DNA from 3 places in the Priestia sp. VA7 genome. Region 1 is predicted to be linked to each of the others. Evidence: riboswitches for the same ligand, from Rfam matches in the RefSeq annotation. Region 1 holds a riboswitch; each other region holds the start of a gene.
What was found. A riboswitch is a leader RNA that binds a small molecule or an ion and turns the genes downstream of it on or off. The one in region 1 is predicted to bind lysine.
Positions count from the first base shown of each region.

Region 2: another riboswitch for lysine. It lies ahead of AC0C45_RS00970 (aspartate kinase); the one in region 1 lies ahead of dapA (4-hydroxy-tetrahydrodipicolinate synthase).
Region 3: another riboswitch for lysine. It lies ahead of lysA (diaminopimelate decarboxylase); the one in region 1 lies ahead of dapA (4-hydroxy-tetrahydrodipicolinate synthase).

Region 1 is NZ_JBVQPN010000002.1:1,078,496-1,080,702, reverse strand. Features, by position in the region: gene AC0C45_RS11985 (DMT family transporter) at 1-126, shown strand, start outside; gene dapA (4-hydroxy-tetrahydrodipicolinate synthase) at 388-1,275, opposite strand; lysine riboswitch at 1,403-1,581, opposite strand; gene AC0C45_RS11975 (hypothetical protein) at 1,878-2,165, opposite strand.
Region 2 is NZ_JBVQPN010000001.1:179,533-181,739, reverse strand. Features, by position in the region: gene AC0C45_RS00970 (aspartate kinase) at 1-1,189, opposite strand, end outside; lysine riboswitch at 1,331-1,508, opposite strand; gene uvrC (excinuclease ABC subunit UvrC) at 1,574-2,207, opposite strand, start outside.
Region 3 is NZ_JBVQPN010000004.1:646,409-648,615, forward strand. Features, by position in the region: gene lysA (diaminopimelate decarboxylase) at 1-765, opposite strand, end outside; lysine riboswitch at 911-1,093, opposite strand; gene AC0C45_RS21135 (hypothetical protein) at 1,160-1,609, opposite strand; gene AC0C45_RS21140 (NAD(P)/FAD-dependent oxidoreductase) at 1,993-2,207, shown strand, end outside.

The DNA.
Region 1 (2,207 bases):
ATCATTAGTTTAAATTGTATTGTTGTTTTAATTGGGAGCTTAATTATCTTTAAAGAGAGACTTAAAAAATATCAATTAATAGGAATTATTCTTACTCTATGCGGAATCGTGTTGACTAAGATATAAGTTCTTGCACCAATACCGACAGAAGAATGAACATATAGTGAAATGGGTCTCCCTCTGGATGGCAACTGAAGATGTATATAGTATACATACATAAAAAAACAGAAAAACTCCCCCAATGCGTTAAGGGAGTTTTTCTATTTTTAGAAGTTAGCTAAATGATGATTCATCCATCTTGAGCTTTGGGTACCAATCTTGCCTTAATGTATCGATTGAATCGGTCGTTTTAGCTATGCTCTCTCTCCTAACCTGTTTTTATTTATTTCAACAGGTAGCGTTAATGCCGCTAGCTTGCAGAACTTTTTCTAGTGCACTTTGCTCTTTATTACTTAAAGGAACCATTGGCAAACGAACACCGCCAACTTGTATTCCATTTAGATTTAATGCAGCTTTTACTGGTGAAGGACTTGGCGCAATAAATAATGCTCTCATAATTGGAAGCAGATTGCGATGTGTAGCAGCAGCTTTTTGGACATCGCCATTTTTGAAGGCATTAATCATTTCTTGCATATCATTGCCAATGATGTGGGAAGCAACTGAAATAACTCCTGCCCCGCCAATTGCTAATACTGGTATTGTTAACCCATCATCGCCGCTGTATAGTGTAAAGTCGCTAGGTGTTTTGCTAATAATCTCTGCCATGGCATCCAAGTTGCCACTTGCTTCCTTAATTGACACAACATTAGGGATCTCTGATAGACGAACAACTGTTTCAACAGAAATGTTAACTATGCTTCGCCCTGGGATATTATAAAGCATAACTGGTAGAGAGGTTGATTCGGCAATCGTTTTAAAATGCTGGTACAAGCCTTCTTGAGACGGCTTATTATAGTATGGAGCAACGAGCATAATACCATCGACTCCTGTTTCCTCTGCAAGTTTCGTTAAGCTCATCGAAGCTTGCGTGTTGTTTGAGCCAGTTCCAGCGATGACGTGGACTCTTCCAGCAGCAGCTTCTACAACACATTTGAATAATTCAATTTTTTCTTCTGTGGTTAATGTTGGAGACTCTCCAGTTGTACCAGCTACAACTAAGCCGTCTGTGCCATTTGTAATTAAATGCTCAACCAACGTTTTCGTCGCGTTAAAGTCAATTTCGCCATTCTGATCAAACGGGGTAACCATTGCTGTTAATACTTGGCCAAAATTCATAACTACACACCCTTTATAAAATTTTTAAAATTAGAGGGGTCAGAGCCATTCATAAGAAACGCAAAAAAGCAGCAACGAGGGATTCGTTGCTGCAGTAGAAACAATATTTATCAAAAATAGTTTCCGTGCGTAAGATAGCCCTCCATACAGTTTCCCATATGACAGTTCTGTATTTATTCAACAGCAGAACCAGCTTCAAGAACATGAGATTCTTTCAGCTTCGGCAAATACCCCTTTCCACAATTGTCATTGGATCTCATTCTCCTCAAATTGTATACTTATGATCTTTGCACCTCTATCCTCACTTCAAAAAATATTGAAATAAGAAAATATTTAATTGAATTTAATATAACAGTAAATTTCCTTTCACGCAAGAATCATTTAAGTATAATTTTATGGACACCATGTAATTAAGTCCTTACCCTTATTTTTGAGAGAATGCCTCCGGATTATTGACTCAAATCCAATCGACTACATTTAGTACTTTATAATATTCATTTTCTTTTGCGCTAATATAATAATCCTTTTGTTTATAGTTCATATCTCCAATCCTCTTTTGGTTATTTATGAACTATAAATTTTTTCATAAGATAGCATCAAATTTAGACTGTATCTCTTATTTCCTTATAACATCTACATTGGTTTAAATAGTTTATAATATCTTGGTTATTTACTTCTTTGATATTATCTCCAAAAAGTTCAACGGCACTTTCTAAACGTTCCCTTTTATTATCAATCGTTAGTACATATCGAAGTGCATCAACTACTGGTGCATTATGGTATGTACGACGAACGAAATATTCTTCGATTGCCTTATTTAAGTATTCTGACTCAGCCTTTCTAAATTTAGTTTCTGACCTTTGAAGGTTCTTTACCTCCATCTCTATCATAAATCCCTCATCCTCTCCGATTTAATTTACTATTTTATTCCC
Region 2 (2,207 bases), on a different contig from region 1:
GAAGCGTCTCAACAGCTTTTACCATATCAGCATGCGGTACAACTGTAGATACTTTAATTTCAGACGTGCTGACCATCTTCACTTCAATTTTCTCTCCTGCCAGCACTTCAAACATTTCCGCTGCAACGCCTGGATTAGAAATCATGCCAGAGCCAACAATTGATACTTTAGCCAGACCGCTTTCATGTTCAATACGCGTATATCCTAAAGTAGATTTATACTCTTTTAAGACGGCAAGAGCGGCGTCTACGTCTACGGTTTTAATAGAAAATGAGATAGAGAGACGATTATTAGCGGTTACGTTTTGAATAATAATGTCCACATTTAACTGTTCTTTTGCTAATGCTGTAAAAATAGTAGAAAGAGTTTGCAACTCGTTGTTTAACCCTTCAATTGTTACTCGTGAAATATTATCTTCAAACGCAATTCCTCTTACGACCAAGTTTTGTTCCATTGAAACTTCCTCCTCAACAATCGTTCCATTCTCGTTTTCTAAGCTTGAACGCACTTCTAGCGGTACCTGATAATTTTTTGCAAACTCAACAGCGCGCGGATGCAGCACCCCTGCTCCCAAATTAGCTAATTCTAACATTTCGTCATATGAAATAGAGTGAAGCTTACGAGCATCTTCTACATAGCGCGGATCTGTCGTAAACACTCCTGTTACGTCTGTATAAATATCACATTTTGCAGCTTTTAATGCTGCGGCAAGAGCTACTGCCGTCGTGTCAGAGCCGCCTCGACCTAATGTTGTAATGCTTCCATCTTCTGAACAGCCTTGGAATCCAGCTACTACTACGATTCGGCCTCTATCTAATTGGCTTTGAATACGAGTCGTGTCAATGTGCTGGATTCGTGCATTGCTGTGAACTGCTTCCGTCTGGATACCAGCTTGCCAACCTGTTAGCGAAGTTGCTTCATACCCTTTATATTGAAGGGCCATTGTTAACAGGGAAATCGTTACTTGTTCTCCAGTTGTAAGAAGCATATCCATTTCGCGTTTGCTTGGACTGTCCGTAATATCACTTGCTAATTTCACCAGTGCATCTGTAGTTTTGCCCATTGCCGATACAACAACTACTACTTGGTTACCGCGCTCTGCTTCTTGAATAACACGGTTTGCTACATTTTGGATACGTTCAACAGAACCAACAGATGTTCCACCAAATTTTTGAACGATTAATGCCATAATTTTGTTCATTCCTTTTCAATAAATTTGCATATGCAGGATGATGAGAAGCTAAATTTTTTTACTCAGACAATAAAAAAAGCAATGAGATGAGCTCTCATTGCTTAACGAACGAAAATTATAAAATATAACCGTCCACTGCCGTGAGATAGCTCTCCAAGAATCTACATCTTGACAATCCTACGTTTATTCAACGCAGAACCAGCAATCATTACTATGAGGTAATGTTCACTTCGGCAAATTTCCCTTTCCGCATCATTCATAAGAGCTCATACCCTTCCTGATACGTACTGATTAAATTTGCACCTCTATCTTCACTTCATTTGATGAAGTGTCGTATGAAATTAGTTAATAGCTTATCAAATATTTTCTATTATTTCAAGACTATTTTTGCAATGTTTCATAAATTTTTTCAGCGATGTTTTGAGGAACACCTGAATTTCGAATATCATCAACCGTTGCTTCTTTCAATTTTTTCACGGAACCAAAATACTTTAACAAAGCTTTTTTACGCTTTTCGCCCACTCCCGGAATATCGTCCAGAACAGACTGAAAAGCAGACTTAGAGCGCACTTGACGGTGGAAGGTAATCGCAAAGCGGTGAACTTCATCTTGAATTCGCTGAAGCAAATAAAATTCTTGACTATTGCGTTCAAGCGGTATGATTTGAGGAGGCTCACCAATCATCAGGTTGGAGGTTCTGTGCTTATCATCTTTGACAAGACCTGCTGTAGGCACTAAAAGTCCCAATTCATTTTCGAGAACGTCCTGTACTGCAGCTAAATGCCCTTTGCCTCCATCTACAACAATTAAATCTGGAAGCGGAAGACCCTCTTTTAACGCTCTGGAATACCGTCTGCGAACGACTTCTCTCATGGAACTGTAATCATCTGGTCCCTTTACCGTCTTAATTTTATATTTGCGATATTCTTTCTTTTCCGGTTTCCCATCAACAAAAACAATCATCGCAGAAACGGGATCTGTCCCTTGAATATTTGAATTATCAAATGCTTCGATC
Region 3 (2,207 bases), on a different contig from region 1:
TTCGGTATAACGAATACCAAAACCACCACCTACGTTTAAAACTTTTACTTCAAATTCCATTTTATCACGAATGCTGAATAAGAAATCAGTTAAAATATCAATGGCGCGAGAAAAACCATCTACTTCAAAAATTTGCGAACCAATATGACAATGAATGCCTAAAAGATCGTAGTAAGGCTTTTCTAACGCAGAACTTACCGCTTTCATGGCTTGGTCATTGGAAAGACCAAATCCAAACTTGGAATCTTCCTGTCCGGTCATAATATATTCATGTGTATGGGCTTCAATCCCTGGAGTAACACGCAGAAGAATAGATGCTTTCTGTTTGCGCTCAGCTGCTAAGGCATGCAAAACTTCAAGTTCGGTAAAGTTATCAACAACAAAACAGCCAATATTTGCATCAAGAGCCATTTCCATTTCTTCAATCGTTTTATTATTTCCGTGAAAATGAATGCGTTCAGCTGGATATCCAGCTTCAAGCGCTGTAAATAATTCGCCTCCTGAGACCACATCTAGTGACATATCAAGCTTCGTTAAAAGGCTAGCCATTTCCATACAAAGAAATGCTTTCCCTGCATAGGCGATTTGATATGAAAATCCGCTTCTTCGAAAGGCTGAATGGAAGGCCTTGCATTTCGTTTCAATTAATTCTTGATCGTAGATGTATAGAGGAGTGCCGTATTGTTTTTTCAGTTCGACCGTATCGCACTGCCCAATTTCTAAATGATTGTTGCTGTTAATTTTACTCGTTCCATGTAAGTACATAATTCGTATCCCTCCATTTAAATCATTCAACTATAACTTTGAACTTTGATGGTCAGTAGAAAAACACAAAAAAGACCCGTGAAGTGATGTTCACGCGTCTTGGTTTCATAATAATAAAGTATTATTACATTCTAGGCATCAACATCTCTTCAATAGCTCTCCACAAACCAAATGGTTTGTGACAGCTCAGCATTTATTCAATACTGAACCAGTATATGAACACAATGGATGTTTATATACTTCGGCACGAAATCCCTTTTACTTATCTTCACAGACTCCATTAGTCTCCAATAAGTGACTCTTGATTTCATGCACCTCTATTCTCAGAGAGGAAAATTATATTTAAATGTAATTCCTATTATATTTCCTTTTCCTCCGTCTAGTCAATGAAAAGTTAAGGCATAGGAATATCAAAAAAAATAAATAAGAAAGCTATGAAGCTTCCAGATAGAATCCAAGCAGCCAGTGCTGTCTTCTGATGAATGATTAAAAGTGAGAACGTGACAATATTGAAGAGAAAAGAACACAGCAGCGACCATCCATAATGATGAGTGATACTGTGATTAACATAAGCAATGAACTCAATCACAGTAAATAAAAGCCCCCACAAAAGAATCCACCACAGGCTACCGCTTACATGCAGCGGCAGCCTTCCTAAAAAAACCGGTATAACAAACGGATAAATAATTAAGGTTATTCCAAGGGAAACCATTAGGTGATCGGGTAGAAAAAGGTGATCAATACCAACAGGGTGAAATACCCATACGCGGTGATGAAACAGCAGCACTTCATAAAGCAAATTCCCCGTGACGATAGTATTCTTGATACCTTCGCCACTTGCCAAATAGTAAACCAAGGATGATGAAAACTAATACAAATGAAGATTGCATGCGCTCTTCTTAAAATAATGGTTATTTCTTTTTATTTACATATTATAGAAATTTTATTCTCTCCGCTTTTATTCAGAAACTATAATAGAAAAGCCGTAAGAAACAGCGTTAAAGACGTACTACCACTATTTATGGCCTTCTTCACCCTGCTATAATCTCCGTAAAGGAACTTTTAACACTTTTGTTTACGAGATGAAAGGAGCTATATGTTAAAGGCAGAAGGACGTAAAAATAAGCTCAAAATAGCTTCACCTAGTATGTGACTTCTTTTTTTGCTATGCTAAAGTTGCGTACATATAGCATGAGAATACTAGAAGAAAGAAAAGGGTGTTTTGGTATGAAAACATACATCGTAGTTGGAGCTGGGATACTTGGAGCTTCTACAGCATATCATTTAGCAAAAGCAGAAGCAGATGTGACATTGATAGATCGCAAAGATGCTGGTCAAGCTACTGATGCAGCAGCAGGAATTGTTTGTCCATGGCTTTCGCAGCGTCGAAATAAAGCATGGTACCGCTTAGCAAAAGGCGGCGCTAAGTACTATCAAACATT